2 regions of the Candidatus Merdisoma sp. HCP28S3_D10 genome follow, and region 2 is predicted to be linked to the other one. Evidence: predicted binding sites of a transcription regulator. Region 2 holds the regulator's gene; the other holds the start of a gene.

Region 1 (16,392 bases), on a different contig from region 2:
AACCAGTGCTTGATCTGTTTAATCCGGGCATGCTCTTCCTGGGCAGTCGCCAGGATTTTCTTTGATTTTTGTATGAAAACCACGCCTACGATTAGAAAGATGAGGAAAAATACGCTCATACTGTAGGGCGCGATTTTCGGCAGCGGGAGCTTTAGGGATCCAGTGATGACGAGAAGCATCACCGCCAGACCCAGCGCACCCACCAGAATCAGGGTCAGAGCGGTGCTTCTGGCGTCGGCGCAGCGTTCCTCCACAGTCTTAAAAAGCTTGGCTTCCTCCGGCCGTTTGATGGGGCCGTCCAGAATATTGGACATGGTTACTTCCGCGGGTTCTTTTACTTCAATGCCCTGCTTACGGGCCGCGGCTCTCTGTACATCATGGTATAGGGACATAATCACATTCTCCTTGTGTAGTATTGGGCGGTAACAGGTACCGCTTTGGATCGGCAGGCTGCCTAACGCTGCAGAACGGTTTCGATGGCAGCCATGATTTCTTCCTGGGTGCCGGACAGGGATCCCTGTACCATCTCCGGCTTTCCGCCGCCTTTTCCACCGAACTGCCCGTTCAGGGCCTTGCAGAGGGGTCGGGTATCCTCGGTCTTGCTGCCAAAGATGTAGCGGTATCCGGTTTCGTCATTTCCGGTAAAGACGCAGGCAATGCCTCCGCAGCGGGCAGTTAAGAGGTTTACGAACTCCCGGCTGGTGTCCGGATCCAGGCTTTCCTCAAAGAAAACAGGGCTTTTCTGTCCTTCCGGTACCTGGGAAGCCTTGATCTGAATCAGGGTTCTGTTCAGGGTCATGAGCTGTCCGGTCAGGCGGAAATTCTCCTGCTTCAGCCGTTCTACCGCGTCAGCTACTACCGCTTCTTTGGCGGAGAGCAGCACGGAAACAGCCTTCACGCTGGTCTCTTTTTCCCGGTAATCCCGAAGCGCCCGATCTCCGGCCAGGAGACTAACCCGGACGCCGCCCCGGTGGGACTGCACATTTGTAAGCTTAATCAGGCCGATCTCTCCAGTACGCTCCACATGGGGCGCGCAGCAGGCGCAGACGTCGGTATCGGGAATGGTGACGATACGCACCTGTCCTTCGATCTCGATTTTGCTCCGGTAATCCAGAATGGCTAGCTCTTCCTTGCAGGGATAGGAGATGAGAATCGGCACATTGTCGAAGACCACCTGATTGGCGGCCGCTTCAATTTCCGCCAGCTCCTCCCGGGAAATAGGGCCGTTGAAGTCCATGGTGACTTCCTCCTCGCCCAAATGGAAGCCTACGTTGTCATAGCCGAAGCGGGTATGGATAAGACCGGAGACGATATGCTCGCCGGAATGCTGCTGCATCCGGGAGAAGCGCTTCTTCCAGTCAAGAACGCCTTTTACCTCCGCACCGATCTCCAGAGGTCGCCGGGTGTAGTGCCAGATTTCTCCATTTTTCTCATGGGTATCGAAGACCTCCACGTCGCCCAGATATCCCGTATCTCCGGCCTGTCCCCCGCCCTCCGGGAAAAACGCGGTCTGGTCGAGCGCCACCTTCCAGTAATCCTTTTCCTGCTCGCAGGCAGTCACCACCGCCGGGAACTCGGTCAGGTGGCTGTCTTTATAATATAGACGGTCTGTCATGGTGTAAAACCTCCTGTCGTTGTCAAAAATAAATCTACCACCAAGTATAACATTTTCTAACAGCTTTGGACAGGTTTATTTTAAGCGGGAATTGGCAGTTTTCAGTGAACTGTGCTATAATTTTAAAGAAATCATCGGAAAAGATATAAAAACCAGAAAGGAAGTCATTCTATGATAGATTTACACGGCCAGGCCGGCCTCCCCTATATCAACCGGGGCGTCTATACCGGAAGCTATGAGGGCATGCGTTACCGGCTGTGGAAGAAAGAGGAAGAGGACAAAAAGACACTGGAGGCAGTGATTTATCCGGAGCCCTTCTGCTTTGAAAAGACCGCGGAGGATCAGAAGGAGGCCAGGGAGTTTCCCTTCACAGACGAGGGCTTTCAGCAGGCCATCGCCTGGCTGAACGAGCAGTACGAGGCCCAGCAGGAGCGCTGGACGGAGGCGAAGAACGCCAGCTGGGTGTAAAACAGCGTCGCGTCGGTGGAAAATATGGGGTCAGCAAAAGAAAAAAGGCATTCTGCAGCTTCAGGTAATGAAATAGAAACTGCAGAGTGCCTTTTTAAGTAACAAAATTGATTTTTGACGGATTCAGAAAACTTAGTTATCTTCTTCCTCGTCTGCGCTCTTGGTATAGACGGTACGCTTTCTTGCCATCTCATCGCTCTCCAGGTACTCGTCGTAGGTGGTGATCTTATCGATCATAGCGCCGTTCGGCAGCAGCTCGATGATACGGTTGGCAGTAGTCTGTACAATCTGGTGGTCACGGGAGGAGAACAGCAGCACGCCCGGGAACTTGATGAGACCGTTGTTCAGGGCCGTGATGGACTCCATATCCAGGTGGTCGGTGGGCTCGTCCAGAATCAGCACGTTAGCGCCGGAAATCATCAGCTTGGACAGCATACAGCGGACCTTCTCACCTCCGGACAGCACCTTGACCTTCTTCACGCCGTCTTCTCCGGCGAAGAGCATACGGCCCAGGAAGCCGCGTACATAGGTTGCGTCCTTGATCTCGGAATACTGGGTCAGCCAGTCGACGATGGTATCGTCGTTGTCAAATTCCTTACTGTTGTCCTTGGGGAAATAGGACTGGCTGGTGGTGATACCCCATTTATAAGTACCCTCGTCTGGCTCCATTTCTCCGGACAGAATCTTAAAGAGGGTTGTTTTGGCAAACTCGTTGCCGCCTACAAAGGCTACCTTGTCGTCATGGCCCAGAATAAAGGAAATATTATCCAGAACCTTCACGCCGTCGATGGTCTTGGACAGCCCCTCTACGGTCAGCACTTCATTTCCGATCTCGCGGTTCGGACGGAAATCAATGTAGGGGTACTTCCGGCTGGAGGGACGGATCTCGTCCAGCTCGATTTTCTCCAGAGCCTTCTTTCTGGAGGTTGCCTGCTTGGACTTGGAAGCGTTAGCAGAGAAACGGGAGATAAATTCCTGCAGCTCCTTGATCTTCTCTTCCTTCTTCTTATTGGCTTCCTTCATCTGGCGAATCAGCAGCTGGCTGGATTCGTACCAGAAGTCGTAGTTACCGGCATAGAGCTGAATCTTGCCGTAATCAATGTCGGCGATATGGGTGCAGACCTTATTCAGGAAATAACGGTCATGGGATACTACGATGACGGTGTTCGGGAAGTTAATCAGGAACTCCTCCAGCCATGCGATAGCGTCCAGATCCAGGTGGTTGGTCGGCTCGTCCAGAAGCAGGATATCCGGGTTGCCGAACAATGCCTGTGCCAGCAGCACCTTGACCTTCTGAGCGCCCAGGAGATCCTTCATCAGGGTGTAGTGAAGATCGGTATCGATACCCAGTCCATTTAAGAGAGTAGCGGCGTCAGACTCAGCCTCCCAGCCGTCCATGTCCGCGAATTCAGCCTCCAGCTCGCTGGCGCGGATACCGTCCTCATCGGTAAAATCCTCTTTCGCGTAAATAGCCTCTTTCTCCTTCATAATCTCGTAGAGGCGGGCATTTCCCATAATAACGGTGTCCAGAACCGGATACTCGTCATACTGGAAATGATCCTGCTTCAGGAAGGAGAGACGCTGTCCTGGGGTGATGACGATTTCGCCATTGGTGGAATCCAGCTCGCCGGACAGAATCTTTAAGAAGGTAGACTTTCCTGCGCCGTTGGCTCCGATAAGACCGTAGCAGTTACCTTCGGTAAATTTGATATTGACATCTTCGAATAAGGCTTTCTTTCCTATTCTAAGCGTTACATTATTTGCACTGATCATGTTTTGCTCCTTATGACTTGGTAAATATGGTGTATGATACGTTTTTTGTCTCACAGCTTTTATCTGCGGGCATACACATCTATTTTACAGGAAAATATAGAATTTGCAAGCCCTTTCCACGGTTAAATTCCCGAAATTTCTGAGTTTTCAGGATTTCGGAGGGAAAACGGGGTTTTCCGGCGGACGGACTTGATCGGCCGGGAAAAAGAAGGTATAATGTAGGAAATCACGGGCGTGAAAGCACGGAAGAAGGGAGCAGCATATGAGACATACATTTACATTGGCCAATGGTGTGGAGATTCCGGCGGTGGGCTTCGGTACCTACAAGGTCGCAGAACACAACGATGAGGCTATTATCAGCGAAGCTATCCGGCAGGGCTACCGGCATCTGGATACGGCTGCCTTTTATTTTAATGAGGAAGCAGTGGGAAAAGCAGTCTGGGAAAGCGGCATTCCCCGGGAAGAATTTTTCCTGACCTCGAAGGTCTGGAGAGACCGTCTCGGCTACGATTCAACCCTGCGGGAGTTTGAAGAGTCCTGTAAAAAACTGGGCACCGACTATCTGGATCTGTATCTGATTCACTGGCCGAGACCCGACGACCTGACAGCCGGGTGGAAGGATCTGGATGTGGAAACCTGGAAAGCCCTGGAGGATCTCTATAAGTCGAAAAAGGTGCGGGCTATCGGCGTCAGCAATTTCCTGCCTCACCATCTGAACAACCTGCTGGAGCGGACCAGTATCATTCCTATGGTGAATCAGCTGGAGTTCCATCCGGGATATACGCAGAAGGCCGCGGTGGATTTCAGCCAGCGCCTGGGCATTCAGGTGGAGGCCTGGAGCCCCATCGGACGGGCCAGAGTGCTTGGAGAGCCGCTTCTCATGGAACTGGCGGAAAAGTATCAGGTATCTGTAGCGCAGATCTGCATCCGTTTCGCCCTTCAGTGCGGCGTACTGCCGTTGCCCAAGTCCTCTTCCGGCGAGCGGATGCGTCAGAACCTGGATGTCTTTGGCTTTAACATCGAGGACGACGATATGCATCAGCTGATGACGCTGCCCCAGCTTGGCTGGTCCGGAGAACACCCGGATCGGGAGCGGGTGAAGTTATGATGAATTATCAGATAAATATGTCTGAATTATTATGATTATTATGCAAAAATAACGATTATAAACAATTTCTAAAATATTAGCACTCCTACTTGACGAGTGCTAATAATGGTGCTATAACAGAATCAGAGCAAGGGAGAAGAAAGAAAATAAGAAAAAGCCCTTGCGGAACCTCCAGCAGAACTGAAGGGAAGATTAGGAGGAATGATTTATGTTAGTACCGAGTATTTTTGGAGAAAGTTTATTAGATGATTTTGTAAATGATTTTGCATTTCCGTATGCACCTGCAAAGAAGGTTTATGGCAAAGAGGCAGCGCCCCTCATGCGCACCGATGTGAAGGAGACCAAGACGGGCTACGAGCTCGAGATTGAGCTTCCGGGCGTAAAGAAAGAGGATGTTAAGGCAGAGCTGAAGGACGGTTACCTGACCATTACCGCTTCCACCGACAGCAAGAAGGAGGAGAAGCAGGAGGGTAAGTATATCCGTAAGGAGCGCTACAGCGGCGCCACCAGCCGGAGCTTCTATGTGGGAGAGGAGCTCACTCAGGAAGACATCAAGGCCAAATTTGAAAATGGCGTGCTGAAGGTGCTGGTTCCGAAGAAAGAGGAGCAGCCGAAGGTAGAAAAGAAGAGCTATATCGATATTGAAGGCTAAGCGTAGGCCTTTTCGACAGGCAAAAGAGAAGATGGGGATGCGGCTTGGCTGCATCCCCATCTTTGCAGATGGTGATTATGCAGGCGGAGGTGAGCAGGCATTATGAAACAGGACTATTATGAGGTGCTCGGCATTGGAAAGCAGGCAGATGAGAAAGAGATAAAGCGTGCTTACCGGAAGCTGGCAAAGAAATACCACCCGGACACGAATCCGGGGGACAAGGTGGCCGAGCAGAAGTTTAAAGAGGTCACAGAAGCCTACAATGTGCTCAGTGACAAGGAAAAGAAGAAATTATACGATCAGTTTGGTTTTGCGGCCTTTGACGAGGCAGGCAACGCCCGGGCAGACGCAAGAAGCGGTTTCTACGGAGGAGCGGGCGGTCAGGGCTTTGGCGGCCGGGGAGGCTTCCGCAGCGGCAGCTTCCACACGGGAGACGGCAGCGGCTATCAGGAGTTCCATTATGAAGGCGGCGACATGGACGATATGTTTGGAGATATCTTCGGCAATATGTTCCATGGCAACGCGGGCGGCCACAGCGGCTTTTACAGCAACGGTTCCGGTTTTGGCGGCTTTGGCGGTCAGAAGGGCTATCGGCAGCAGGCTTCTTATCGGGGCGAGGATTTACACGCGGACATTACGGTCGGCTTTGATGAGGCGGCCTTTGGGTGCGATAAGATGATTCACATTCAGGCAGCAGACGGTACCGGCGTACAGTCCTTAAGCGTGCATATTCCGGCAGGTATCGACGACGGCAAGAGCGTGCGGCTCCGGGGCAAGGGACACCTGGGCTTCGGAGGCGGGGAGAACGGCGATTTGCTGCTGAAGGTACACATTACGCCCAGGGCAGGATATGAGCGGAAGGGCATGGACGTCTATACCACGGCCGATATCCCATTTACCACAGCAGTATTTGGCGGCGAGGCCAGCTTCCCGACCCTCTACGGCAATGTGGTCTGCAAGGTTCCGGCAGGAACCCAGTCCGGAAAGAAGATACGGCTCCGCGGCAAAGGAATCGTGTCCATGAAGGATCCGAAGGTACACGGGGATCAGTACGTGACCATTCAGATTCAGGTACCCACCACACTGACGGCCGAACAGCGGAAGAAGCTGCATGAATTTGAAAATGCCATGAAGCAGGGCGGCAGAAGTGCCGCGTAAGATAGAAAGCAAAAGACAGAGCCTTCGGAACGGAAACGTCCCGAGGGCTTTTGTTTTAAAAATCTATTGGCAATTCATACTTTTCCTTGCAAAAGCCATATTCTTATTATACAATGAAAAGCAGTGCCATGACTGGCTTACGCCGGGAATTTATGGAAGAACGCATAAAACAGGATTCAAAAAATAGGAAACTCCGGCAGTGAAGAGAGTAATCTATGGATTTTGCAGGATGGGTTGTAAACATGGAAAAGAAAGAAACAATGATCCAAGCGGAAGATTTGGTTTATGAATATAGAAAATACGATGAGGAAGGCCGGGAACGGGAGCTGATTAAGGCCGTGAACGGCGTCAGCTTCCAGATAGAGAAGGGGGATTTTGTAGCGATTCTGGGACACAACGGTTCCGGAAAATCTACGCTGGCCAAGCATATCAACGCCCTGCTTATCCCCAGCGAGGGAACTCTGTGGGTGGATGGAATCGATACCCGGGAGGAAGAACGGGTATGGGATATCCGGCAGAGCGCCGGTATGGTATTCCAGAACCCGGATAATCAGATTATCGGAACCATCGTGGAAGAGGACGTGGGCTTTGGCCCGGAAAATATGGGAGTGCCCACGAAAGAAATCTGGGAGCGGGTGGAGGAGAGCCTGAAGGCAGTGAATATGCTGAAATACCGTCACCATTCTCCGAATAAGCTGTCCGGCGGCCAGAAGCAGCGGGTAGCCATTGCAGGCGTGGTAGCCATGCACCCGGAGTGCATCGTGCTGGACGAGCCTACGGCTATGCTGGATCCCAACGGCCGTAAGGAAGTGATCCGTACGGTCCGGGCCCTGAATGAGGTGGAGGATATTACGGTCATTCTGATTACCCATTATATGGAAGAGGTTATTTACGCCGATAAGGTGATTGTCATGGACGATGGCAAAATCGTCATGGCCGGTACGCCGAGGGAAATCTTCTCTCAGGTGGAAACGCTGAAAGCCTACCGTCTGGATGTACCCCAGGCCACACAGCTTGCCTGGGAGCTGAAAAAAGCAGGTCTTGATCTGCCCGACGGAATTCTGACAAGAGAGGAACTGGTGGAAGCATTATGTCACTTAAATTAGAGCATGTACAATATACCTACAGTCCTTCCACAGCCTATGAGATTCATGCGCTGAAGGATATAAATCTGGAGATTCCGGACGGTCAGTTTATCGGCCTCATCGGCCATACCGGATCGGGAAAATCCACACTGGTACAGCACCTGAACGGTCTGGTAAAGCCCACCTCCGGTCATATTTATTTTAACGGAGAGGACATTTACGCGGAAGGCTACGATATGCGGAAGCTTCGAAGCAAGGTGGGACTGGTATTTCAGTATCCGGAGCACCAGCTTTTTGAGGTAGACGTATTAAGCGATATCTGCTTTGGCCCGAAAAATCAGGGCCTGTCCAAAGAGGAAGCCGAGAAAAGAGCGCGGGAGGCTATGCGTATGGTAGGGCTTTCCGAGGAGTATGAGAAGCAGTCGCCCTTCGAGCTGTCCGGCGGTCAGAAGCGGCGTGTGGCCATAGCGGGCGTGCTTGCCATGGAGCCGGAGGTGCTGATTCTGGACGAGCCTACGGCGGGCCTGGATCCGAGAGGCCGGGACGAAATTCTGGATCAGATCAGCTATCTGCACCGGGAACGGGGGATCACGATTGTGCTGGTTTCCCATAGTATGGAGGATGTGGCAAAGTATGTGGAGCGCATTATCGTCATGAATCAGGGCGAGGTGCTGCACGACGGAGCGCCCAGAGAGGTGTTCCGCCATTATAAGGAGCTGGAGAGCGTAGGCCTGGCCGCGCCCCAGGTAACCTACATTCTGCATACCCTGAAGGAAAAGGGATTTGGCGTGGACGGAGACGCTACGACCATGGAAGAGGCAAGGGATACGATTCTGAACGTGTTCCGGGATAAGGTAAAAAAACATGATTAGAGATATTACGCTGGGGCAGTATTACCCGGCAGATTCCATATTGCATAAATTAGATCCGCGGGTTAAGCTGGTGACCACCATGGTATTCCTGGTGGCGTTGTTTGTGGCCAATGACTGGGCGGGATATCTGGTGGCTACGGTTTTTCTGGTGACCGTGATTCGGCTTTCTAAGGTTCCCTTCCATTTTATGGTAAAAGGCCTGAAGGCAATCTTCTTTATCCTGCTGATTACCTTGATTTTCAATCTGTTCCTGACGCCCGGCGATGTGGTGCTGGTACAGATCTGGAAGCTGAAGATTACGGATAAGGGTCTTCACACGGCGATTTTCATGGCTGTCCGGCTGATTTACCTGATTCTGGGCACCTCCGTCATGACCCTGACGACTACGCCCAACGACCTGACGGACGGTCTGGAGAAGCTGTTAAGCCCTTTGAAGAAGCTGCGGGTGCCGGTACATGAGGTGTCTATGATGATGTCCATCGCCCTTCGGTTTATTCCGATTCTTTTGGAGGAAACGGATAAAATCATGAAGGCACAAATTGCCAGAGGCGCGGATTTTGAGCACGGCAACCTGGTACAGAAGGCAAAGAACCTGGTGCCGCTTCTGGTACCACTTTTTATCTCCGCGTTCCGACGGGCCAATGACCTGGCGATGGCTATGGAGGCCAGATGTTACCGGGGAGGAGCCGGACGGACCAAGATGAAGCCGCTGGTATACGCAAGGCGGGATTATTACGCATACGCGGTGGTTGCGCTCTTCCTGGCGGCGATTATCGCAGTGAGAGTGGTATTATGAAACGGGTAATGCTGATAGTGGCCTATGACGGCACAAATTATTGCGGCTGGCAGGTACAGAATAACGGAGATACGATAGAAGGAGAGCTGAACAGGGCTCTTTCTTCTTTATTAAAAGAGGAGATTGCGGTGATTGGCGCCAGCCGGACCGATTCCGGCGTCCATGCGCTGGGAAATGTGGCTGTTTTTGATACAGAGGCCCGGATGCCGGCGGAGAAGATGGCCTATGCTCTGAACAGCCGTCTGCCGGAGGATATCCGCGTGCAGCAGTCCTTCCGGGTGGACGATCAGTTCCACCCAAGGAAAACCAGCTGTATCAAGACTTATGAATACCGGATTCTGAACCGGGAATTCGAACTGCCCGGAGAACGGCTGAACAGCCACTTCTTCCGGAAGAAGCTGGACGTGGCGAAGATGCGGGAGGCTTGCCTGCCATTTTTGGGAGAACATGATTTTAAAAGCTTTTGCAGCATTCATACCCAGGCGGAAACCACGGTCCGGATTATTTACAGTCTGGACGTGATAAGAGAAGGGGATATGATACGAATCCGGGTGACCGGAAACGGCTTTCTCTACAATATGGTCCGCATTCTTGCAGGTACCCTGATAAATGTGGGCTTCGGAGTTACAGACCCGGCAGAAATCCCGGGTATCATAGAGGCGCGGGATCGTCAGGCAGCGGGACCGACAGCTCCGGCGAAAGGCCTGACTCTGATAAAAATGGAATATCCGGAGCATCCGGAATTTCCGGGACAGAAAAGTTGAAAAAGTGGTTGACACAACCGCGTTTCTATCATATAATAATTCAATGTGACGTAGTGCGAAAATGTCTGAGCCAAAGCCCCGGTAATGACATATTTCCATAGAAGTTTCAATTTATTTTCAGGAGGAAAACCAATGAAAAGTTACATGGCTAGTCCAGCAACAATTGAGAGAAAATGGTATGTAGTTGACGCTACAGGATATACATTAGGACGTTTGGCTTCAGAAGTAGCTAAAGTTCTGAGAGGTAAGAACAAAGCAATCTTTACTCCGCACATCGACACCGGAGATTATGTAATCGTTGTAAATGCAGACAAGATCAAAGTAACCGGCAAGAAGCTGGATCAGAAGATTTACTATCATCACTCTGATTACGTAGGCGGTATGAAAGAGACCACCCTGCGTGAGATGATGAACAAGAAGCCGGAGAAGGTTATCGAGCTCGCTGTAAAGGGCATGCTTCCGAAGGGACCGCTGGGAAGACAGATGTATACAAAGCTTCACGTATACGCTGGTCCGGAGCACAATCATGAGGCTCAGAAGCCGGAAGTGCTTACATTTTAATTGAGAAAAGGTTAAAGGAGGAAATTTACAGTGGCTAAGTCAAAATTCTACGGAACTGGCAGAAGAAAGAAATCCATCGCAAGAGTATACCTGGTACCGGGTACTGGAAATATCACCATCAATAAGAGAAGCATCGACGAGTATCTTGGTCTTGAGACCCTGAAGGTAGTCGTTCGTCAGCCGCTCGTTGCTACAGAGACAGCAGACAAGTTCGACGTTCTGGTAAATGTTCGCGGAGGCGGATATACAGGACAGGCTGGTGCTATCCGTCATGGTATCGCAAGAGCACTGCTTCAGGCAGATCCGGATTACCGTCCGGTCCTGAAGAAGGCTGGTTACCTGACTCGTGACCCGAGAATGAAAGAGCGTAAGAAATACGGCTTGAAGGCAGCGAGAAGAGCGCCTCAGTTCAGCAAGCGTTAATCGCTTTCTCAGAACACAAGAAAAGCTATCAAAAACCCCGAAAACACTGCGTTTTCGGGGTTTTTTCTTTTTGATAAGCTCTGATGTGGCGTGCCATGAATTATCCTATTGAAATCACCTTAATAAGGGCGAAATCGGGGTTAATTTGAAGAAATGGGTTAAAAAATGGGCTAATGTAGGAAATAAAGAACTTGCCTACAGCACTGACTAAGACCGGCTCATCAAGACCTTTTCTTCACTGTTTGACGAGTAGTTCATGAATAACTTTTGAACAGATTTAACCAAATAAGGCATATCGGATTTCACTTTATACTGAGCGTCCAGCTATCTAAAAAATAGTTGGGCGCTTTTTTATTTGCCCAAAGGAGGCTATGTGTAATGAGTTTATCGGAAGAAGTTGTTCAGATTGCAGTAACCAGCCTGAGAGCATTTCCCAATCATCCATTTTATGTTCGAGATGATGACATGATGCAGCAGCTTGTTGAAAGCATCCGTCAGGTTGGAGTTCTGATGCCGATCATTGTTCGAAGGTCGGAAGATGATTTTTATGAGATCATATCCGGTCACCGTAGAAAGCATGCGTGTGAGCTGCTTGAACATAAAACCGTTCCTGCCATCATCAAGGAGGCTGATCTGAGCGAGGCCACGATCATGATGGTGGATAGTAATTTTCAAAGAGAAGTCATTTTGCCCAGTGAAAAGGCCAAAGCTTACAAGATGAAGCTGGAAGCAATCAAGTGCCAGGGTGCAAGAACTGATCTGACTTCAGACCCCAGTGGACGAAAGTCTGGCGTTTCATCCAGAGAAATGATAGCCGAAAACAGTCCGGACAGTTCGACGCAGATCCATCGCTACATTCGATTGAATGAGCTGATCCCTGAGCTCATGGAGCTTGTGGACGAAGGAAAGATGGCTATCTCCCCTGCAACTGAGATTTCTTATCTCAGAGAGAACGAGCAAAAAATGCTTCTACTGACTATGGATAGTGAGCAGGCTTCACCCTCAAGAGCTCAGGCACTAAGGATGAAGAAACTATCGGAAGCCAGACTGCTTACAGATGATATGATCCTCACGATCATGTCGGAACAGAAGAAGCCTGACAGCTGGAACCTGGCTCTCCCAATGAACAGAGTTGCGAAGTATTTTCCCAGCAACTACACACCGCAGAAAATGCAGGACACTATTTTCCAGCTGCTTGACCGATGGCTGGCTATTCAAATGAAAAATCAATCAGGAAAGAGGTAATCGAGAATGTGTAAAGTAATCGCAATCGCAAATCAGAAAGGCGGCGTTGGAAAGACCACCACTGCTGTAAATCTTGGTATTGGCCTTGCTCGTGAAGGAAAGAAGGTCCTTCTCATTGATGCTGATCCTCAGGGAAGCTTAACTGCCAGCCTTGGCTTTGCATAACCAGATGAGCTTCATGAAACATTGGCCACAGTATTGACAGCTGTTATTGATGATGAACCTATCGAAGAAAGCATGGGTATTGTTCATCATGAGGAAGGCGTGGATCTCCTCCCGGCAAATATCGAACTTTCTGCTGTCGAAGCGTCTATGGCAAACGTAATGAGCCGCGAGTTGATGATGAAGGAATATCTGGATACGATTAAGGAACAGTACGACTATGTACTTATCGACTGTATGCCTTCTCTGGGTATGATGACAATCAATACCTTGGTTGCTGCAGATTCTGTTCTGATTCCAGTGCAGGCTGCGTACCTTCCGGTGAAAGGCCTTCAGCAACTGATCAAAACCATCACTATGGTAAAAAAGCGAATGAATCGTAAGCTCCGTGTGGAGGGTATTCTTCTTACGATGGTGGACTATCGCACCAACTTCACCAAGGATATCTCTGCTACGGTACATGAGCTCTATGAAAACATCGGAGTATTTGAAGTTACTATCCCTTCCTCCGTAAAGGCAGCGGAGACCAGTGCATTAGGCTCCAGCGTATTTATTCATTGCCCGAATGTGAAGGTTGTCGTAAGCAAAAGCCCGACAACGATTATTGCAAGTAATGAGTATCCAACGGAATTGGTAAGGAGCAAATTCCTGAAGCTCACATCAATGCATGTGGAGTATGTGGTAGATTGTTTTAATCAAAACAGCAGCAAGGTCAGAAATATCAAGAAGTATCTCCTGGCAGCACTGTTTAATGCTCCATCTACGATTAGTGGTTATTACACTGCAGAGGTTCATCATGATATGCCGCAATTGGCGGTAAGATAAGGAGGCGTTATGAGATTTTTAATTAAGCTGGCACTTCTGCCGGTTGTTATCGTCGCAACCGTAGTATGGTTGATAGCTCTACTGGCTTCGAAGATATTTGGAATGGTACATGGATTTCTTTGGGCGTTGTTACTAATCCCGATTATTCTGGCCTGCTGTCTTCAGATGTGGCAGAATGCAATCATTTTTGCAGCGATGGGCTTTATCAGCTATTTAATTCTGTTTGGATTGACCGCAGCAGAGGTTCTATTGGATGCAGTGCGACATAGTGTCTGTGCTGTTATAAGCAACTAAAAACATGCCTGTAGATTTCCAGACTGGACTCTGCAGGCTATTTGTATGCCCCGGGGTAAAGAGTATTAAGCCTTGTTAATCTTGAAAAATGCAACCATATGGTTTACAATAGGAATGAGAAAGGTGGTGCCTATGACTACTTCAGAAATGATTAAAACAATATGTAAGCAGCAAAATATCACTATTTCCGAATTGGCTAGACGTATTGGTCAGTCACGGCAAAACCTAAATAAGAAGTTCCAAAGAGACACCTTGACAATAGATGAGATCAAGCAGATCTCTGATGCCATTGGTGTTAAGTTTGAGCAGTCATTTACACTGCCAGATGGAGCACAATATAAGATTGAGAATTAAATTATAATTTTGCGGAGGTAATCATGACGGGATTACATGAGAAATCAGTTTCGTCCAAACATGGAATTACATATTACTGGACTAATATAATCCAGAGCGATATTGCATTAGTGCTTCTGCCCGGTCTGACGGCAGATCATCATCTATTCGAAACTCAAATTTCATGCTTCGAAGATGAGTTCAAAGTACTGGTGTGGGATTGCCCGTGCCATGGCAAGTCAAGACCATATGATGAATTTACATATGCCAATGTTTGCAGTGAACTGGATTGTATTCTTGGAATTGAAGGAATCGACAGAGCCATATTCATCGGACAGTCGCTCGGAGGAATGATCGCTCAGTATTATATTGATCAGCATCCAACCAAGGCGATTGGCTTCATTTCGGTCGATAGTGTTCCGCTTGGAGATTACTACTCCAAATCAGATCTGTTTTGGCTGACTCAGTTGGAGTGGATGTGCAAATTGTTTCCTAACAAAATACTGAGGTCTTCAATGGCGAAGATGTGCGGAGCAACGGAGACTGCACAGAAGCGCATGCTCACTATGATAGATTCTTACTCGAAGAACGAACTGTGTCATCTAATGTATATCGGTGAGGCGGCCTTTATACCTGAGAATAAGAATTTGAATATTCCGTGTAAAAGTGTTCTATTGCTTGGAGACAAGGACAAGGTCGGAAAGGTTGCTGTCTATAACAAGAGATGGGAGCAGCGCACCGGTTTTCCACTCATCATGATTCAGGGGGCAGCGCATAATGCAAATGATGATCAGCCGGATAAAGTCAACGCTATTATCCGCGACTTTATAGAAACAACCAATGCACAAACGGAGAGATAAATTTTAATTCGTTATGCTAAATTCCTATTTTCAATGTAACCTAATATTGAAGCCTATTAAAAACACAGCTCGTGGAGTTGTGTTTTTTCTTTACAAAGCAGCAATGTTAAGATATTATGTTTTTATGGCATATGCCAATAAAAACGAGGTGAATAGAATGCCTAAATGTAGAAAGAGAATGGTATGTAAAGAACCTGATCATAATATTTTTCTGCCGCAGGGACTAAGCAATCTTGAAATGCTTACAATGACAGTGGACGAATATGAAAGCATCAGGCTGATTGATTTGGAAGGCCTTATCCAGGAGGAATGTGCTAATAAACTGGGGGTGGCAAGAACCACCGCACAGCTTATTTATAATAATGCACGTGAAAAACTCGCCAAAGCACTGGTAATGGGCATTGGCCTTCAAATCGATGGAGGAAATTATGCCCTTTGTGATGGACGCCTCAGCTGTACTAAGTGCCATCTGAATGGAGTCACGAACGGGCAAAGAGTTTTAACAGAAGCATATTAGTGAACCTGATGAACTAAATGAAGAGCTTTTAAAGAGTAATACTCTTTAAATATAAAAATACTTGACATGGATGAAAAAATGATATATAATCCTTATCAGGAACTATTACTAACAAAGATGTATTATGGATAAGAGAAACACTATACAAAAAGAATTGGTGCTTAACGCTGTAACTAAGATGCGTCGACATGTTACTGCAGATGAGGTGTACGACTATATAAAGAAAGATTATCCATCAATTGGAAAAGGAACGGTATATAGGAATCTCAGCATTTTAGCCGGTGAAGCTAAAATAAGAAAAGTTGAAATTCCTGGTGGAGCGGATCAATACGATTTTACACTTACTAGGCATTATCATGTAAGATGTGTGGAGTGTGGAAAAATCTTTGATGTAAACCTTAATGAAGTAAAAGAGATTGATGCATTTATGCATGCAGAATATGATATCCAGTTGCTGGATTATGATATTATATTTAAGGGAATCTGCAAGGATTGTCAAAATAAGTAAAGGAGATGTTTGGATGCGTTACATATGTCAAATATGTGGATATGTCTACGATGATGAAAAAGAAAAAATTCCATTCGAACAGTTACCCTCAGACTGGAAGTGCCCATTGTGTGGGGCAGCGAAATCTGACTTTAAACCTGAAATGCAAAAGGCAGATGTAAAACCTATAAGTGTTAACACTGAGGCGGCTGATTTGAAAAAACTTTCGGCAGGACAGTTAGCTGCTGTATGTTCCAATCTTGCAAGGGGATGTGAGAAACAGTATAAAGCTGAAGAAGCAGACTTGTTTAAACAGTTAGCGGACTATTTTACGACTATTACACCAGCAGTTAATGATGCCACAGTAGAAACGATAGCCAAGATTTTACAGGAT
Region 2 (16,392 bases):
CAATCTGCCCCCGGTGAAGCTCTGTCTCGTCATATCCCCTAAACAAGGCTCCATAGGCCGGAATCTTTTTCAAATAGGCCACCGCCTGCGGAACACTCTCCATAGCTGCCAGCTTCTCAAAATCAGAATGCGTCAGAAGCCTGCTGTCCATGGCCCGTATCTTTGTGGCAACGGCACTGTATTTCATCAGCTCGCCCATGCCTATTCTCCTATCATCTTATTGAAAATCGCAGTCGCCAGCTTCTCATGGTTCTGGTTGTACTCCGCCTCCATGTCTGCCAGCACCCGGTCCGTCTCCTGCTTCATTTTCAAAAGCTCGTTCTCCGCCGAAAGGTTCAGCTTCTCATTCAATGTCTTCAGCTTTTCCTGGGTCTGCGCGTCAATCTCCTTATCAAAGGCCTGTGTCTTCGCCTCATACTCAGCCGCGATCTGCTTCTTCTGCTCTGCAGCCTTCTTCTCCAGCGCTACCGCCGCGCTCTCGATCTCAGAAAGCCTGCCCAGCACTGCTTCCATCTGCTCCATGCAAATCCCTCCTGTCTCGTCATAGTCTTTGAATCACGATTATACTATACTCTTTTCTGGGGAAAAGCTATAGCAAAATCCACCTAAATTGTATCTATTTCCGTTGGCATTTTCTACAAATTTATGTATAAATTTCTATACTTTCGGCATTTTGACGCATTGGAAAACGCCTCTTTTTGACTGCTTTCGGATAATGATACATTTTACACACTTGTGTGTAATTTCCCCTGTTAGAGAAAAAATTCCCCGACTTACGTCGAGGAATTTCATGCACAATTAGTTGTATTTACGCTTTCTAGCCGCTTCAGATTTTTTCTTACGTCTTACGCTGGGCTTCTCGTAATGCTCTCTCTTACGAATTTCCTGCTGAATGCCTGCCTTTGCACAGTTTCTTTTAAAACGACGCAGAGCGCTATCTAAAGTCTCGTTCTCTTTTACGATTACATTTGACATAGTTTCACACCTAACCTCCCTCCAGTTGTGTATTGTGCATGAGACAACTGTCTGGGTATTTTACCTTTGATTTGCAAAGGTATCCTTGCACACATAAGATTATAGTGGCTAATCGGTGTTCTGTCAATACTTTTTTCACCGTAACCGGTAAATTAAAGCCAAATTAAGGCTCGTAAATCTTCACCTCAAAGGAATCCCGGATAATCTGACGTCCCGCCTGCACATCCTTGATTTCTCCCATGGCCACCAGCTGTACAATGCTGTTGCCCAGAACCGATCCTTCTACCGGTCCCGCCATAACGCGCTTGCCTGTTTTCTTCGCGGTCAGCTCGCAGAGAAGCTGATCCTGGATGCCGCCGCCCACCATGTTGATACAGGAAACGGTCTTTCCGGTGATCTCCTCCATATACTTGACAGACTTGCGGTACTCCTCGGTCAGGCCGTTGTAGATAGCCATGGCCATTTCGCCCAGTCCCTCCGGGGTTCCCTGTCCGGTCTCCTCACAGTAACCGACGATCTCCTTCATCATATTCAGCGGCGCTGTAAACCGCGGATCCTTCGGATTGATACTGAAGTCCTGACGCTTGGCTGCCCGCGCCTCACGGATAATATCCGGGAAGCCTACCTCTCCCTCGAACTCGCACCAGTTCCGGCGCAGATTCTGCATAATCCACAGACCATTGATATTCTTCAGGAACTGAATCTTGCCATCGATGCTGCCCTCGTTGGTGTAGTTATATTTATAGGAAGCTTCATTTAAAATCGGCTCATCCAGAACCATACCAAGCAGGGACCAGGTACCACAGCTTAAGAAGGCCGCGTCGTCGGACTCCAGAGGCGCGCCCGCTACTGCGGACGCCGTATCATGGCTGCCTACCGCAATGACCTTCACATCCTTAAGACCGGTCTCCTCCTCCACTTCCGGAAGCAGTCCGCCGATGATAGTGCCGGGCATTACGATGTCGCCAAACATTTCTTTGTTCAGCCCCAGCTTTTCAATCAAATCATAATCCCACTCCCGCTTTCTGGCATCCAGAAGCTGGGAAGTGCTTGCGAAGGTATACTCTGTATACATGATACCGGTCAGGAAATAACCAAACAGCTCCGGCATAAAGAGAATCCGCTTTGCGTTGTCCAGAATCACCGGACGCATCTTCTTCTCCGCATATAACTGGAAGATGGAATTGAAATACATAAACTCAATTCCGGTACGGTTGTAAAGCTCCTCCAACGGAATAATCTTCCCGATCTCGTCAATGACGCCGTCCGTACGGGAATCCCGGTAATTCACCGGGTTGCCGATGAGGTTTCCGTCCTTGTCAAAAAGGCCGTAGTCCACGCCCCAGGTATCAATCGCCAGAGACTGAATCGGCACCTTCTTAGCCGCCGCTTTTTTCAGGCCCTGCTTCAGTTCATGGTAGAGACCGAACAGATCCCAGTAAATATGTCCCCCTACACGTACCTCATGATTCGGAAAACGATGCAGCTCCTCCAGCGTGAGCTTTCCGTCCTCCAGCTTGCAGAGCACCATACGTCCGCTGGATGCTCCAAAATCAAAGGCCAGGTTATAAATTTTCTCTCCCATAAGTAATTCCTTCCCTTCTTTTTATGTGTTTTATCCCTGTGTGACCAGACGAACCCCCTGTTCCTCCAGAAACGCCAGCCATTCCCCTGACGGCTTCCGGTCGGTCACAATCACATCCCCTTTTTTCAGCATCATGGATTTCACAAAGGAAACCCGGTCAAACTTACTGCTGTCCACAGCCAGAATCGCCGTGTCAGCGCAGCCGTACATGGCAATCTTGATATCGCTGTCCAGCTCGTTGGAGTCTGTCATGCCCTCCTTCATATCGATTCCCTTGCAGGAAAAGATCGCTTTGTCCACATGATAGCCGTTCAGAACCTTCTGGGCCGCATTTCCCACCAGGGAAAGGGAGCTTTCATTTAAATTGCCTCCGGTGGAAATTACCTGGATGCCCTCGTGACCGGCCAGCTCAATCAGTACTTCCACGGAGTTGGTAATAACCGTAAGCTTCTTCATTTCCTTCAGTTCCTTGGCAATCATCAGGGAGGTGGACGACGCATCCAACATAATCCGATCGCCTTCCTCCACCAGGCCTGCCACCAGTCCGGCAATCACCTGTTTTTCGTCCCGGTTGGTTTTCTCCCGGATCCGCAGGGGCATATCCACATTTTTATTCTTATTCAGGACGGCTCCTCCGTAAGTTCTCTTTACGAAGCCCTCGCTTTCCAGCTTTTCCAGATCCCGGCGAATGGTCTCGTCTGTCACATCATAGTGTTTGCTCAATTCGGAAACGAGAACCCGCTGTTCCTTCTGAAGAATTGCAAGGATTTCATTTTTGCGTTCGATTGCAAGCATTTTTTCTCCTCCCTCTGTAAATTTTTTCCTGTTTTATTCTATTTTATCTCATTTGAATTTATTATACCATGTTTTTCTTGGTTTTTATAGTAGTTTTTCTTGGTTTTTAGTTGAAAATATTACAAACTCAACATGATAGTTTTAAAAAAACCGATGGCAGAAAATCTGCACATCGGTTTTTTATCTTCTTTAAAGTCTGCTGTAACCGAAGGTATTGACTATGGCATCTACCTTCTCCTGCTTCTGGCACAGGGGGCAGTCACGGAAGCTGTAGGTCTGATAATCCGGCATATCCTTCCGTGTAAAAATGGCGTTGACCGGAATGGAATGTGCCTTATCTACCGCGCTGAAAATCGCGTTGATGGCGCTGATTTTGCCGCCGTAATACTCGATACACTCGATACTCTGATTCAGGGTTTTTCCGGTGGTGGCTGTAGCCAGCAGCCTCGCTGCCGCCTGGGCTTCATTCTGGCGCGCCTTCAGTGTGGTCAGGTCAATGTAATAATTGATGTGGGAATGTTTTCACTATTTCCTGTTACGCAAAATGCGACCGGGCTTTTGACGACCCGATCGCATTATTATTTTTTCTTAGTATAATTTTGACAGGAGCTCATAGGTTTCCGGACGACGATCCCGTAAATACACTACTTCATTTTCACGATATCTCGCCACATCCTCCAAATCAAAGGTAGCTACCAGCAATGCCTCTTCATTTACCGGGGCCTCTGCCACAAGTTTTCCTCTCGGATTATAAATTTTGTTATTTCCGAACATTTCTCCGGTCTTATCCTCGCCTTCCAGTCCAACGCGGTTAAGTCCGCCTACAAAACAGCCATTTTCCAGGGATCTGGTAGCAAAATAGATATCCCACATATCCTTATCCCTGATGGGGAAAGCACTGGGACAGAGAATCAGTTCTGCGCCCTTTAACGTAAGGATTCTGGAAACCTCCGGAAAACCTCCATCGTAGCAAATCATAAATCCGACTTTTCCAAAGTCCATGTCGAACACCGGATACTCGCTTCCCGCACGGAACCAGAAGCGCTCTCCTGCCCAGAGATGTGTTTTATTGTAGGTTCCCATCAGGGAGCCGTCTTTACTGATTACAATCATTCCATTGTACAGAACTCCCGGCATGTCACTTTTCAACACAATAGGAGCCGCAATATACATTCCATATTCTTTTGCCTTGGCACTCAGAAGCTGGAAGGTTTCTCCTTCCGGTTCTTCAGCCATATCCAGATACTTTTCTCCTATCAGCTCCGGGCTATAGCCTGTGGAACACAACTCCGGGAAACAGATCAAATCTACTTTTTTCTCCGCTGCCTCTTTCACATAGTCCAGCATCTTCTCCAGATTCGCCTTTTTATTCATCAGCTCACAGTCCATCTGGACAAGTCCCACTGTTACATTTCTACTCATGCTTTTCCCTTTCCGATCTTGCCGATCAATACCACTACCACTACAGAAACAAACATTGCCACAAGCGCCGTCGGAACCACATTGGACAGCTTCACCATAAAGGGTACGCCGAAGCCAACCGGAGCCTCATTCATACAGAGACCAACCAGGCAGCCGGCAATTGCGCCAATTCCTGTATCAACCTTGAAATCCGGAATCTCGTTCATTTTCTCATAACTGTACTTATCCGCATTCTTCAGGATATAAAAGTCAGCCAGCATAGCGCCTGAAATCGGCGGAATCAATACGCAGAGCAGATTCAGGAAGGGAACCAGCCAGTCAATCATTCCCAGAGCTCCCAGAATGGTTGCGAAGATACCGCAGAGAGCTGTAACAATCCAACGGGGCAGCTTCAGAAGGCCATGAAACGTATTGGTCAGACCAAGAGTTGACTGATACAGGTTATTATCGTTGGTTGTCCATGTGGCAATGATAATGATAAGCGCCGCAACATAGCCAAAGCCAAGAATGTTAATCATAATGTCTGTAATATCATTGGTCTGAAACGCACAGGCAAAGATTGCGCCACAGATAACAACAACCGGATATCCCAACGTAAATCCCAGTGTCACACCAATGCTTGAATCCTTCACTGTTTTGGAATATCTGGTAAAGTCCTGTACAATCGATACACCTACGATGAAGCTGCCGACCATCAGCGAAACAGCCGTAGCGAAGGACATCTTGGTTGTCGGAGCAGCACTCAGAATCTCTCCTGCCGGAACCATTACAAAGGTCTTGACCACACCGAACAGAATCAGTGCAAACAGAAGAGGAACACCTATCTGGGAAAGCATTTTAATTCCTTTGTATCCGACAATCGCGGTAATCATCATCAGGATTCCGCCTACGATAATGCAGAACGTGGTATTTACTTCCACTCCTGCCGCTAATCTGAACACACTGGAAATGCTGCTTCCGAAAAAAGTACACTGATAACCAAACCATCCCATATTACACAGTGCAACAATAATTCCGAATACCATTGCGCCATATTTTCCAAAGGTGAAACGGGAAGAGACCGTAGAAGAAAGACCGCTCTTTATTCCGATAGCTCCGCAAAGCGCTCCAATAATAGTCAGAATCACACCACCAATTAATACAGCTGCCACCGTAGGCCAGAAGCCCAGACCCAGAGCAATCTGTCCGCCCAGTGTAAACGCCGTCAGGCAGAAACCAACGCCCAGCCACACAAACACCTGTGATTTCCACGTATTTTTCTTGTCATCAGGAACCGGACTAAATTCATAGTCGTTGAAAACTTCCGTGGATTCTGCTGTACCTAACACATTTTTGTCATTCGTCATTACTGTACCTCCTGTTATGTCTCATTTATTTCGAAATATATTCAAGATTTCGAAAAGAGCATTCAACTCTTGCCCCCTTAATATAGCACTGCAGTCTTTTCATGTCAATGCTCCCCACGCACCCAAAAGTTCTTGTTTTTTTGTGCACTATGCATATTGTTTGTTGTTTAGAAACGATAATCTATACATTTTGACAGAGCTTATTCATTTTATAAAATTCTTTAATCGTCATTTTCACAAAATAGGTTTCACCTATTCACAACCTCTCCCCTTCATTCCTGAGAGGTGGTGTTTTCTTTTGTGTCTGTAATAAAAAATCCGGCAGAAATACGGTTTCCCGTATCTCTGCCGGATTCTTATTTATCCCGTTATGCTTTTTGGCATGTCGACGAAAGGATTACTCCTCTGTCTTCTTCGGAGCGTACAGCTCGCCCAGGCTCTTCAGATACTCGTATCTTGCCTTAGCGTTCTCCTCAGCCTCAGCGAACAGCTTCTCTGCTCTCTCCGGGTTAGCACGCATCAGGGAGTTGTAACGAACCTCTCCGTTCAGGAACTCCTTGTAGTCGCCTGTCGGCTCCTTGCTGTCCAGAGTGAACGCGCTCTTGCCCTCAGCCGGAGCTGCCGGGTTGAAGCGGAAGCAGTGCCAGTAACCAGCCTTAACAGCCAGCTCTTCCTCTGTCTGAGCCTTGCTCATGCCCTTCTTGATACCATGGTTGATACACGGAGCGTAAGCGATGATCAGGGACGGTCCCGGATATGCCTCTGCCTCTGCGATTGCCTTTACACACTGGTTGTAATCAGCACCCATAGCGATAGAAGCAACATATACATAGCCGTAGCTCATAGCGATGGAAGCCATATCTTTCTTCTTAACATCCTTACCGCCTGCTGCGAACTGTGCGATAGCACCGGTCTGAGTAGACTTGGATGCCTGTCCGCCTGTATTGGAGTAAACCTCGGTATCGAATACCATGATGTTGATATCCTTGCCGCTTGCAAGTACATGGTCAACACCGCCGAAGCCGATATCGTATGCCCAGCCGTCACCACCGAAGATCCACTGAGACTTCTTAGCCAGGAAGTCCTTATCCTTCAGGATCTCCTGAGCTGCGTCACATCCGCATGCCTCCAGAGCAGCTACCAGCTTGTCTGTAGCAGTTCCGTTGGTTGCGCCTACGCCGTAGGTATCCAGCCACTCCTGAGCAGCAGCCTTCACGTCATCGTTTGCTGTCTCCATGAGAGCCTCAACCTTAGCCTTCAGTCCGCCTCTGACAGCGTTCTGAGCCAGGCTCATACCATAACCGAACTCAGCAGCATCCTCGAACAGAGAGTTGGACCATGCAGGACCCTGACCCTTCTGGTTTACGGTGTACGGTGTGGACGGTGAGGAGTTACCCCAGATAGAGGAGCATCCTGTTGCGTTTGCGATGTACATTCTGTCGCCGAACAGCTGTGTGATCAGCTTTGCGTACGGAGTCTCGCCGCAGCCTGCGCATGCGCCTGAGAACTCGAGCAGCGGAGTCTTGAACTGGCTTCCCTTTACAGTAGCCTCTTTAAACTTCGCGATAACATCTGTCTTCTCCGGCAGAGTAACTGCGTAATCAAAGTTCTTCTGCTCTGCAGCATTTGCCTCCATGTTCTCCATTGCAAGTGCCTTAGCACCCTTCTTGCCCGGGCAGACATTTACACAGGAACCGCAGCCTGTACAGTCAAGTGCGGATACTACCATAGAGAACTTGTAATCTGCCATACCGGTCATCGGAACCATCTTCATTCCTTCCGGAGCAGCAGCTGCCTCAGCCTCTGTCAGGGCTACCGGACGGATAACTGCATGCGGGCAGACATAGGAACAACGGTTACACTGGATACAGTTCTCCGCATTCCATACCGGGATATCTACTGCGATACCACGCTTCTCGTAAGCAGAGGAACCGCTCGGGGTTGTACCGTCTACGTAATCCTTGAATGCGGATACCGGAAGAGAGTTACCCTCCTGTGCGTTAACCTTTGCCTGAATATCATTTACAAAGTTTACAACGTCGCCACGGCCGTTCTCTGCATGTGTGAAGTCCAGTCCCTCGTCAGCTGCGTTCTTCCAGCTCTCCGGAACGGTAATCTCAACAACCTGCTTAGCGCCTGCGTCGATAGCGTCGTAGTTCATCTGAACGATGGCGTCACCCTTTCTGCCATAGGTAGCCTTTGCAGCAGCCTTCATCAGCTCGATAGCCTGCTCCTCCGGAATGATGTTCGCCAGCTTGAAGAATGCAGACTGCAGAACGGTGTTGATACGTCCGCCCAGTCCGATCTCCTTACCAATCTTGATACCGTCGATCACATAGAACTTGATGTTGTGGTTAGCGATGAAGCTCTTAACCTGTCCCGGCAGATGCTTCTCGATGCCTTCCATATCCCACGGGCAGTTCAGCAGGAAGGTACCGCCGTCTACCAGCTCCTGTACCATGTTGTACTTACGTACATAGGACGGGTTATGGCATGCTACGAAGTTTGCCTTGTGAATCAGGTAGGTAGACTTAATCGGGCTCTTACCGAAACGGAGGTGAGACATAGTAACACCGCCGGACTTCTTGGAGTCATAATCGAAGTAAGCCTGTGCGTACATATCTGTATTGTCGCCGATGATCTTGATGGAGTTCTTGTTAGCGCCTACGGTACCGTCTGCGCCCAGTCCCCAGAACTTGCAGTTGATGGTTCCTGCCGGAGTCGTTACCAGCGGAGCGCCTGTCTCAAGAGAAAGTCCGGTAACATCATCTACAATACCGATGGTGAACTTCTGCTTGCTATCATTCTTGTATACAGCAACAATCTGTGCCGGTGTGGTATCCTTGGATCCCAGTCCGTAACGGCCTGTGAATACCGGTGTATCGTTGAACTTGGTTCCCTTCAGAGCTGCTACTACATCCAGGTACAGCGGCTCGCCAAGAGCTCCCGGCTCCTTGGTTCTGTCAAGAACGGTAATCTTCTTTACGCTCTCCGGAATAGCTGCTACCAGTGCCTCTGCGCTGAACGGACGGTACAGACGTACCTTTACAACGCCGACCTTCTCGCCTGCTGCTACCAGATAGTCGATGGTCTCTTCGATGGTATCGCATACAGAACCCATAGCTACGATAACGTGCTCTGCGTCTGCTGCTCCGTAGTAGTTGAACAGCTTGTAGTCTGTTCCGATCTTCTCATTTACTTTATCCATGTACTCCTGCACGATAGCCGGCATAGCATCGTAGTAGGGGTTACATGCCTCTCTTGCCTGGAAGAAGATATCCGGGTTCTGTGCAGAACCTCTCTGGCAGGGATGGTTCGGGTTCAGGGCATTCTTTCTGAACGCGTCGATGGCATCCATGTCAACCATATCCTTCAGATCCTCGTAATCCCATGTCTCGATCTTCTGGATCTCATGAGATGTACGGAAACCGTCGAAGAAGTTGATGAACGGAATCTTACCCTTGATAGCTGCGCAGTGTGCAACCGGAGTCAGGTCCATAACTTCCTGTACGCTGGACTCGCAAAGCATTGCAACACCGGTCTGACGACAGGCATATACGTCGGAATGATCTCCGAAGATAGACAGTGCGTGGCTTGCAAGCGCACGTGCGGATACGTTGAATACGCCCGGAAGCTGCTCGCCTGCTACTTTATAAAGGTTCGGGATCATCAGAAGAAGTCCCTGGGATGCTGTGAAGGTAGTGGTCAGAGCACCTGCTGCCAGAGATCCGTGAACAGCGCCTGCTGCTCCAGCCTCAGACTGCATCTCGGTAACCTGTACGGTCTGTCCGAAGATGTTGGTTCTTCCCTGTGTAGCCCACTCGTCGGTAGCTTCTGCCATAACAGATGACGGTGTAATCGGATAGATAGCTGCAACATCAGAATATGCATAAGATACATGAGCTGCTGCATGGTTTCCATCCATGGTCTTCATTTTTCTAGCCATTGATATTTCCTCCTTATTTTTTCAGCCCTGGCAAGGCATTTTTGATATCTTCATACATAGTTGATTGTAACATATCGGCTCCGGATTGTCTATTTGAATGTTGTATTTTTTGATGTACATTTGCGGTTTCTGTGTATTTTTGTTGTACAATGTCACGGGACTTTTAAAAAGCTGTATGCCCTTTCTTCTGACTCTTTCTGTTTCTTTTATTTTTTCCAATATTTTCCTTGATTTGTATTGATTTGTATGTTATTGTGACAATAACACGCAGCATACAAAGTCTGAAATGAATGCTGTACATCATCAATGGAAGGAGGAATTCCGGAATGACAGAGGACTATTACTCCCTCATCTATGATAAGGCGCATTCCTACGGAATTGCAGAGGGGAAGGCGGAATGTATTCTGGAAACCCTGTCAGATTACGGACAGGTGCCCCTGCGCATCCGGGAGCAGATTCTTGGGCAGCAAAACGCCCTGCAACTGAACCGCTGGTTTTCCCTGGCCCGGCAGGTCCGGTCCGTAGACGCCTTTATCAACCGGATGTAAGTGAATTCAACTGTGCGTAAGCGCAAAAAATGGGGCCGCATTCTTTTGCAGCCCCGTTTTTGCGCAGCGGACCGTACCCTACTCGTCCAGTGCTTCCTTCATTTTATCGAAAAAGCCCTTTTTCCCTTTTCCCGGCTTCTCCGGATTTTTACCATTTACAATATCATCATAAGCGCGCAGCGCCTCTTTTGCATCCTTACTCAGATCCGTCGGCACCTGAACCACCAGCGTTACATAGTGGTCGCCGCGGGTGCTCTTATTCCGCAGGGACGGAACGCCCTTACCCTTCAGACGCACTCTGGTATCCGTCTGGGTACCGGCCTTCACATCGTATTCCACTTCGCCGTCCACGGTCTTGATCCGTACCGTTCCGCCCAGAGCCGCCGTTGCAAAGCTAATGGGGGCTGTGGAATAGATATTCATGTCCTGACGCTGGAAAATCGGGTGGCGCGCCACGATTACTTCTACCAGCAGATCGCCTCTGGGGCCGCCGTTGACGCCCGGTTCTCCCCTTCCTCTCAGGCGGATGCTCTGTCCGTTATCGATACCGGCCGGTATCGATACGGAAATCTTCTTCTTGCTGGCAATGTAACCGGTTCCGTAGCAGTCCGGGCACTTTTCCTTGATGATTTTTCCTGTTCCGTTACAATCCGGACAGGGACGTACATTCTGCACCATTCCGAACATGGACTGCTGGGTGTAAACCACCTGGCCCTTGCCGCCGCATTTCGGACAGGTAACCGGCGAGGTACCCGGCTTCGCTCCGGTTCCGTGACAGCTGGTACACTCATCCTTCAAGGTCAGCTCAATCTCCTTCTCACAGCCGAAAACTGCTTCCTCAAAGGTGACGCGCACCTGGGTGCGAAGGTTTGCCCCCTGCATAGGCCCGTTGTTGGCGCGTCTGCCGCGGCCGCCTCCAAAGAGATCACCAAAGATATCCCCGAAGATATCTCCCATATCCGCTCCGTTGAAATCAAAACCGCCGAAGCCGCCTGCACCGCCGCCTGCGCCTCCCTCAAAGGCCGCATGGCCAAACTGATCATACTGGCGTCTCTTATCCGGATCACTTAAAACTGCATAAGCCTCGGAAGCCTCTTTGAATTTCACTTCTGCTTCTTTGTCGCCGGGGTTCATATCCGGGTGGTATTTTTTCGCCAGCTGACGGTATGCTTTTTTAATGGTCGCGTCATCGGCGTTCTTATCTACGCCCAGAACCTCGTAGTAATCTCTTTTCTGCTCTGCCATCTCTTCTATCTTCCTTTTTCTGATTTTTCTGCGCAAAATCCAAGGAAAGCAGCCGGAATCTGCTGCCCTCCTTGGACATCTGTGTTTATCTGTTTATTTGGAAACAGGTCTGTTGTAAAATATAACGCACATCATTTTCCGTGTCAAGACCTGTTCTTACGGCTTAGACCTCTCTGTAATCGCCGTCTACCACGTCGTCAGAAGCACCTGCTCCGGCACCGGTACCTGCGCCCATATCCGGGCCTGCCTGGCCTGCCGCACCCTGTGCTGCCTGTGCCTGCTCATATACCTTTGCAAATACCTTCTGTGCCGCGTTCATCAGCTTTTCCTTGCCATTCTTCAGCTCATCTAAGTCTGCGTCAGAAATATCAGTCTGATCCTTGGTTCTCTCCAGAACTGCCTTCAGGGAAGTAAGCTCTGCCTCTACTGCGGACTTGTCGGCCGGATCAACCTGTGCGCCAACCTCTTCCAGTGCCTTCTCGGTCTGGAATACCATGGAGTCCGCGTCGTTTCTCGCGTCAATGGCTTCCTTACGCTTCTTATCCTGAGCCTCGAACTCAGCAGCTTCCTTCACTGCCTTGTCGATGTCGCTGTCAGACATATTGGAGCCTGCGGTAATGGTGATATGCTGCTCCTTGCCGGTACCCAGATCCTTTGCGGATACATTTACGATACCGTTTGCGTCGATATCGAAGGTAACCTCAATCTGCGGAACACCACGTCTTGCGGGCGGGATTCCATCCAGACGGAACTGGCCGAGAGACTTGTTGTCCTTCGCGAACTGACGCTCACCCTGTACTACGTTGATATCTACGGCTGTCTGGTTGTCAGCTGCGGTAGAGAAGATCTGGCTCTTCTTGGTCGGGATGGTTGTGTTACGCTCAATCAGACGGGTTGCGATACCGCCCATGGTCTCGATGGACAGAGACAGCGGAGTAACATCCAGAAGAAGGATATCGCCTGCGCCTGCGTCGCCTGCCAGCTTACCACCCTGAATGGAAGCACCGATAGCTACGCACTCATCCGGATTCAGAGATTTGCTGGGCTCATGGCCGGTCAGCTGTTTTACCTTATCCTGTACAGCCGGAATACGTGTGGAACCGCCTACCAGCAGTACCTTACCAAGCTCGGAAGCTGTAATGCCTGCATCCTTCAGCGCTGCCTGAACCGGTCCTGTGGTACGCTCTACCAGATCATGGGTCAGCTCGTCGAATTTTGCTCTTGTCAGGTTCATATCGAAATGCTTCGGTCCCTCAGCGGTTGCTGTGATGAACGGAAGGTTGATGTTGGTTGTGGTTGCGCTGGAAAGCTCCTTCTTCGCCTTCTCTGCGGCCTCTTTCAGTCTCTGCATAGCCATCTTGTCACCGGACAGGTCTACACCCTCGGTGCGCTTGAACTCTGCAAGCATGTAATCTACAATCTTCTTATCGAAGTCGTCGCCGCCCAAACGGTTGTCGCCTGCGGTAGCCAGAACCTCGATAACGCCGTCACCGATCTCGATGATAGATACATCAAAGGTACCGCCGCCCAGGTCGTATACCATGATCTTCTGCTCTTTCTCATTGTCCAGGCCGTATGCCAGCGCTGCTGCGGTCGGCTCATTGATGATACGCTTTACGTCCAGACCCGCAATCTTACCTGCGTCCTTGGTTGCCTGTCTCTGTGCGTCGTTGAAGTATGCCGGTACGGTAATAACTGCCTCGGTAACCTTCTCGCCCAGATAGTTCTCTGCGTCTGCTTTCAACTTCTGCAGAATCATAGCGGAAATCTCCTGCGGAGTATACTGCTTTCCGTCAATGTCTACCTTGTAGTTGGTACCCATCTCTCTCTTAATAGAGGAAATGGTTTTCTCGGAGTTGGTAACTGCCTGACGCTTTGCCGGCTCGCCTACCAGTCTCTCGCCTGTCTTTGTAAATGCTACTACAGACGGTGTGGTTCTTGCTCCCTCTGTATTTGCTACTACTACGGGCTTTCCGCCCTCCATAACTGCTACGCAGCTGTTTGTTGTTCCTAAGTCGATACCAATAATCTTGCTCATAATAGAGACCTCCTCAATTTATTCTGATTGTAAAATGTTAATTTCTTAGTTCGCTACTTTTACCATGCTGTGACGGATAACGGTATCCTTGTACATATAACCCTTCAAGAATTCCTCGGCTACTACATTTTCACCCAACTCCTCGTCCTCCACATGCATCACTGCGTTGTGGTAATTCGGGTCGAATTCCTCACCCACCGCTTCAATGGGTTCAACACCCAGATCCGTCAGTGTAGTCATCAGCTGGTTGTATATCTTATCCATACCTACGATGACCGGATTTTCCTTCTGATCCTCGGGTACAGATGCAAGACCGCGTTCAAAGTTGTCTACCACCGGAAGGATTTTCTCAATCACATCTCTGGCTCCCACTTCATACATATGGGACTTTTCCTTCTCGGTTCTCTTCCGGAAGTTATCGAATTCTGCCATCTGGCGCTTGACACGATCCTCCAGCTCTTCGATCTTCTCTTCCATCTTGTCTTTTTTCTTTTTCTTCTTCAGCATCTCGGACTCCTCTCCGGATTCTGTTTCTTCCGGTTTCTCACCGCCGGTGCTTTCTTGTTCTTCGGAAGCTTCTTCTGCTTTTACAGTTTCTTCTTCCTTCGCTTCCTCATTCTGAAGCTCTTCTTTCTTCATTTCCTGTTCCACGGGTGTCGGCCCCTTTCTTTATTCCTTATTCTTATTATAGATTTCATCCAGCTGCTCGGTCAGGGTCTTCAGCGTCTTCAATACGTTTTCGTAATCCATCCGCTTGGGACCGATGATTCCGATGGTTCCCTGCAGACCCTCGCCCAACTCATAGGTGGCTGTCACCACGCTGCAGTCCTTCATGGACTGAATCGGCGTCTCCTGCCCGATGTACACCTGAATGCCCTTGTGGTCTTCATTTTCCAGTGTCTGTGTCACCAGATCGGTCAACTGCTGTTTTTCCTCAAAGGCGTTTATCAGTTCACTGGCCTTTCCGTTATCGGATAGCTCCGGATACCGGAAGATGTTGGTCGCTCCGGAGGTATATATCTCAACCTCGTCCTCCGAGTGGATAACCTCTGCCACCGCGTCAATGACGCTTCCCACCAGCTCGCTGTAAATGCCCGCCTCCTCCTTCAGGTTCTGTATCATGGCCAGATTGATTTCTTCTATGGATAAGCCATTCAGTACACTGTTCAGCAGGATATTCAGCTTCAGCACCGTTTCCTGGTCAAGCTCCTCCGTCACGTCAATCACCTTGTTGCGGACGATGTTGCCTTCTATCATAATCACCGCCAGAATCTGAGTGGCTGTGACCTTGGAGAGCTGGATAAATTTCAGCTTGTTCCTGTGATAGGTGGGCGCCGATACCATGGTGGCATAATTGGTATTGGCAGCCAGGACCTTCACGACCTGCTTCAATACCTGCTCCATTTTGTCGGTCCGCTCTATCATCAGATCCTTGAGCTCCTGTACTTCGTGGTTTTTTTCTTCCATGATATGGTCTACGTATAAGCGGTAGCCCTTATCGGAAGGAATTCGTCCTGCCGAGGTATGGGGCTGTACGATGTAGCCCATCTCTTCCAGGTCTGACATTTCGTTCCGTATGGTGGCGGAACTTAGATTTATATCTGAGTATTTGGAAATGGTTCTGGAACCTACCGGCTCGCCGGTCTCCATGTAGTTCCGGATGATGGCTTGCAGTATCTTCTGTTTTCTTTCGTCCAGCTCCATTTCATTCACCTCTTTGTTTTTACCTATTAGCACTCGGCCCTCTTGAGTGCTAACATTAAGATAGCACTCCCCTTGGGGTTTGTCAAGCGGGTTTATAGTTTTTTTAGAAATCTTTTTTTGCAAGAATTTTTTTCTTCCTTTCTATATAAGTAGTCTGACACTTTATAGATTTTTTATAAATTATTTTCAAAAAAGTACTTGACCTTTTCTTCGGACGGTGCTATAAATGGGTACAGAAAAAGAAAAAGGCCCTGTATCAGATATCTGTATGTATATTTGATGCCGGGACTTTCTTTTTTATATAAAAAACTTAGAAAACAATTTCTTTACCTATTATAAAGAAAGGGGAGTCAGATTTATGAACATCAGCAAATTTACACAGAAATCCATTCAAGCTGTAAACGACCTGGAAAAGCTGGCTTACGAATACGGCAATCAGGAGATTGAACAGGAACATCTTCTGATGAGTCTGCTCCGGCAGGAGGACAGTCTGATCCTGAAGCTTGTCGCTAAGATGGGCATCGACCAGAACCTGTTTCTGAACGGTGTGGAACAGACCTTAAATAAGAGAGTCAAGGTCTCCGGCGGACAGCCCTACGTGGGACAGTATTTGAATAAGGTACTGATCAGCGCCGAAGATGTGGCTAAACAGATGGGTGACGAATACGTTTCCGTAGAGCACCTGTTTCTGGCCATGTTAAATGATCCCAGCCCTTCCATGAAGGAGCTGTTCCGGGAGTACGGCATTACCAAGGATCGTTTCCTGCAGGCGCTGTCCTCTGTGCGGG

Evidence for each region. Region 2 encodes HrcA, which represses chaperone genes, less so after heat shock. Its sites were predicted from a motif close to TGTTAGCACTCNNNNNNNNNGAGTGCTAACA; they were not measured.
Region 1: the regulator HrcA is predicted to act here: its motif matches at 5,039-5,069, upstream of ACTNCH_RS10475 (Hsp20/alpha crystallin family protein).

The regions. Positions count from the first base shown of each region.
Region 1 covers NZ_JBQHTG010000004.1:15,583-31,974, reverse strand. The annotation lists gene ACTNCH_RS10500 (hypothetical protein) at 1-392, opposite strand, end outside; gene ACTNCH_RS10495 (alanyl-tRNA editing protein) at 455-1,615, opposite strand; gene ACTNCH_RS10490 (GNAT family acetyltransferase) at 1,787-2,083, shown strand; gene ACTNCH_RS10485 (ATP-binding cassette domain-containing protein) at 2,216-3,856, opposite strand; gene ACTNCH_RS10480 (aldo/keto reductase) at 4,119-4,964, shown strand; gene ACTNCH_RS10475 (Hsp20/alpha crystallin family protein) at 5,173-5,616, shown strand; gene ACTNCH_RS10470 (DnaJ C-terminal domain-containing protein) at 5,719-6,774, shown strand; gene ACTNCH_RS10465 (energy-coupling factor transporter ATPase) at 7,017-7,880, shown strand; gene ACTNCH_RS10460 (energy-coupling factor transporter ATPase) at 7,865-8,731, shown strand; gene ACTNCH_RS10455 (energy-coupling factor transporter transmembrane protein EcfT) at 8,724-9,527, shown strand; gene truA (tRNA pseudouridine(38-40) synthase TruA) at 9,524-10,291, shown strand; gene rplM (50S ribosomal protein L13) at 10,424-10,852, shown strand; gene rpsI (30S ribosomal protein S9) at 10,883-11,275, shown strand; gene ACTNCH_RS10435 (ParB/RepB/Spo0J family partition protein) at 11,654-12,520, shown strand; partial or broken gene ACTNCH_RS10430 (AAA family ATPase) at 12,527-13,507, shown strand; gene ACTNCH_RS10425 (hypothetical protein) at 13,517-13,801, shown strand; gene ACTNCH_RS10420 (helix-turn-helix domain-containing protein) at 13,934-14,155, shown strand; gene ACTNCH_RS10415 (alpha/beta fold hydrolase) at 14,179-14,994, shown strand; gene ACTNCH_RS10410 (DUF134 domain-containing protein) at 15,119-15,511, shown strand; gene ACTNCH_RS10405 (Fur family transcriptional regulator) at 15,633-16,019, shown strand; partial or broken gene ACTNCH_RS10400 (rubredoxin) at 15,931-16,140, shown strand.
Region 2 covers NZ_JBQHTG010000001.1:30,114-46,505, forward strand. The annotation lists gene ACTNCH_RS00140 (V-type ATPase subunit) at 1-199, opposite strand, end outside; gene ACTNCH_RS00145 (ATPase) at 202-522, opposite strand; gene rpsU (30S ribosomal protein S21) at 799-975, opposite strand; gene ACTNCH_RS00155 (rhamnulokinase) at 1,139-2,560, opposite strand; gene ACTNCH_RS00160 (DeoR/GlpR family DNA-binding transcription regulator) at 2,591-3,355, opposite strand; gene ACTNCH_RS00165 (hypothetical protein) at 3,488-3,952, shown strand; gene ACTNCH_RS00170 (nitrilase-related carbon-nitrogen hydrolase) at 3,944-4,777, opposite strand; gene ACTNCH_RS00175 (purine-cytosine permease family protein) at 4,774-6,123, opposite strand; gene nifJ (pyruvate:ferredoxin (flavodoxin) oxidoreductase) at 6,521-10,069, opposite strand; gene ACTNCH_RS00185 (hypothetical protein) at 10,396-10,617, shown strand; gene dnaJ (molecular chaperone DnaJ) at 10,696-11,862, opposite strand; gene dnaK (molecular chaperone DnaK) at 12,026-13,900, opposite strand; gene grpE (nucleotide exchange factor GrpE) at 13,946-14,539, opposite strand; gene hrcA (heat-inducible transcriptional repressor HrcA) at 14,570-15,604, opposite strand; gene clpB (ATP-dependent chaperone ClpB) at 15,963-16,392, shown strand, end outside.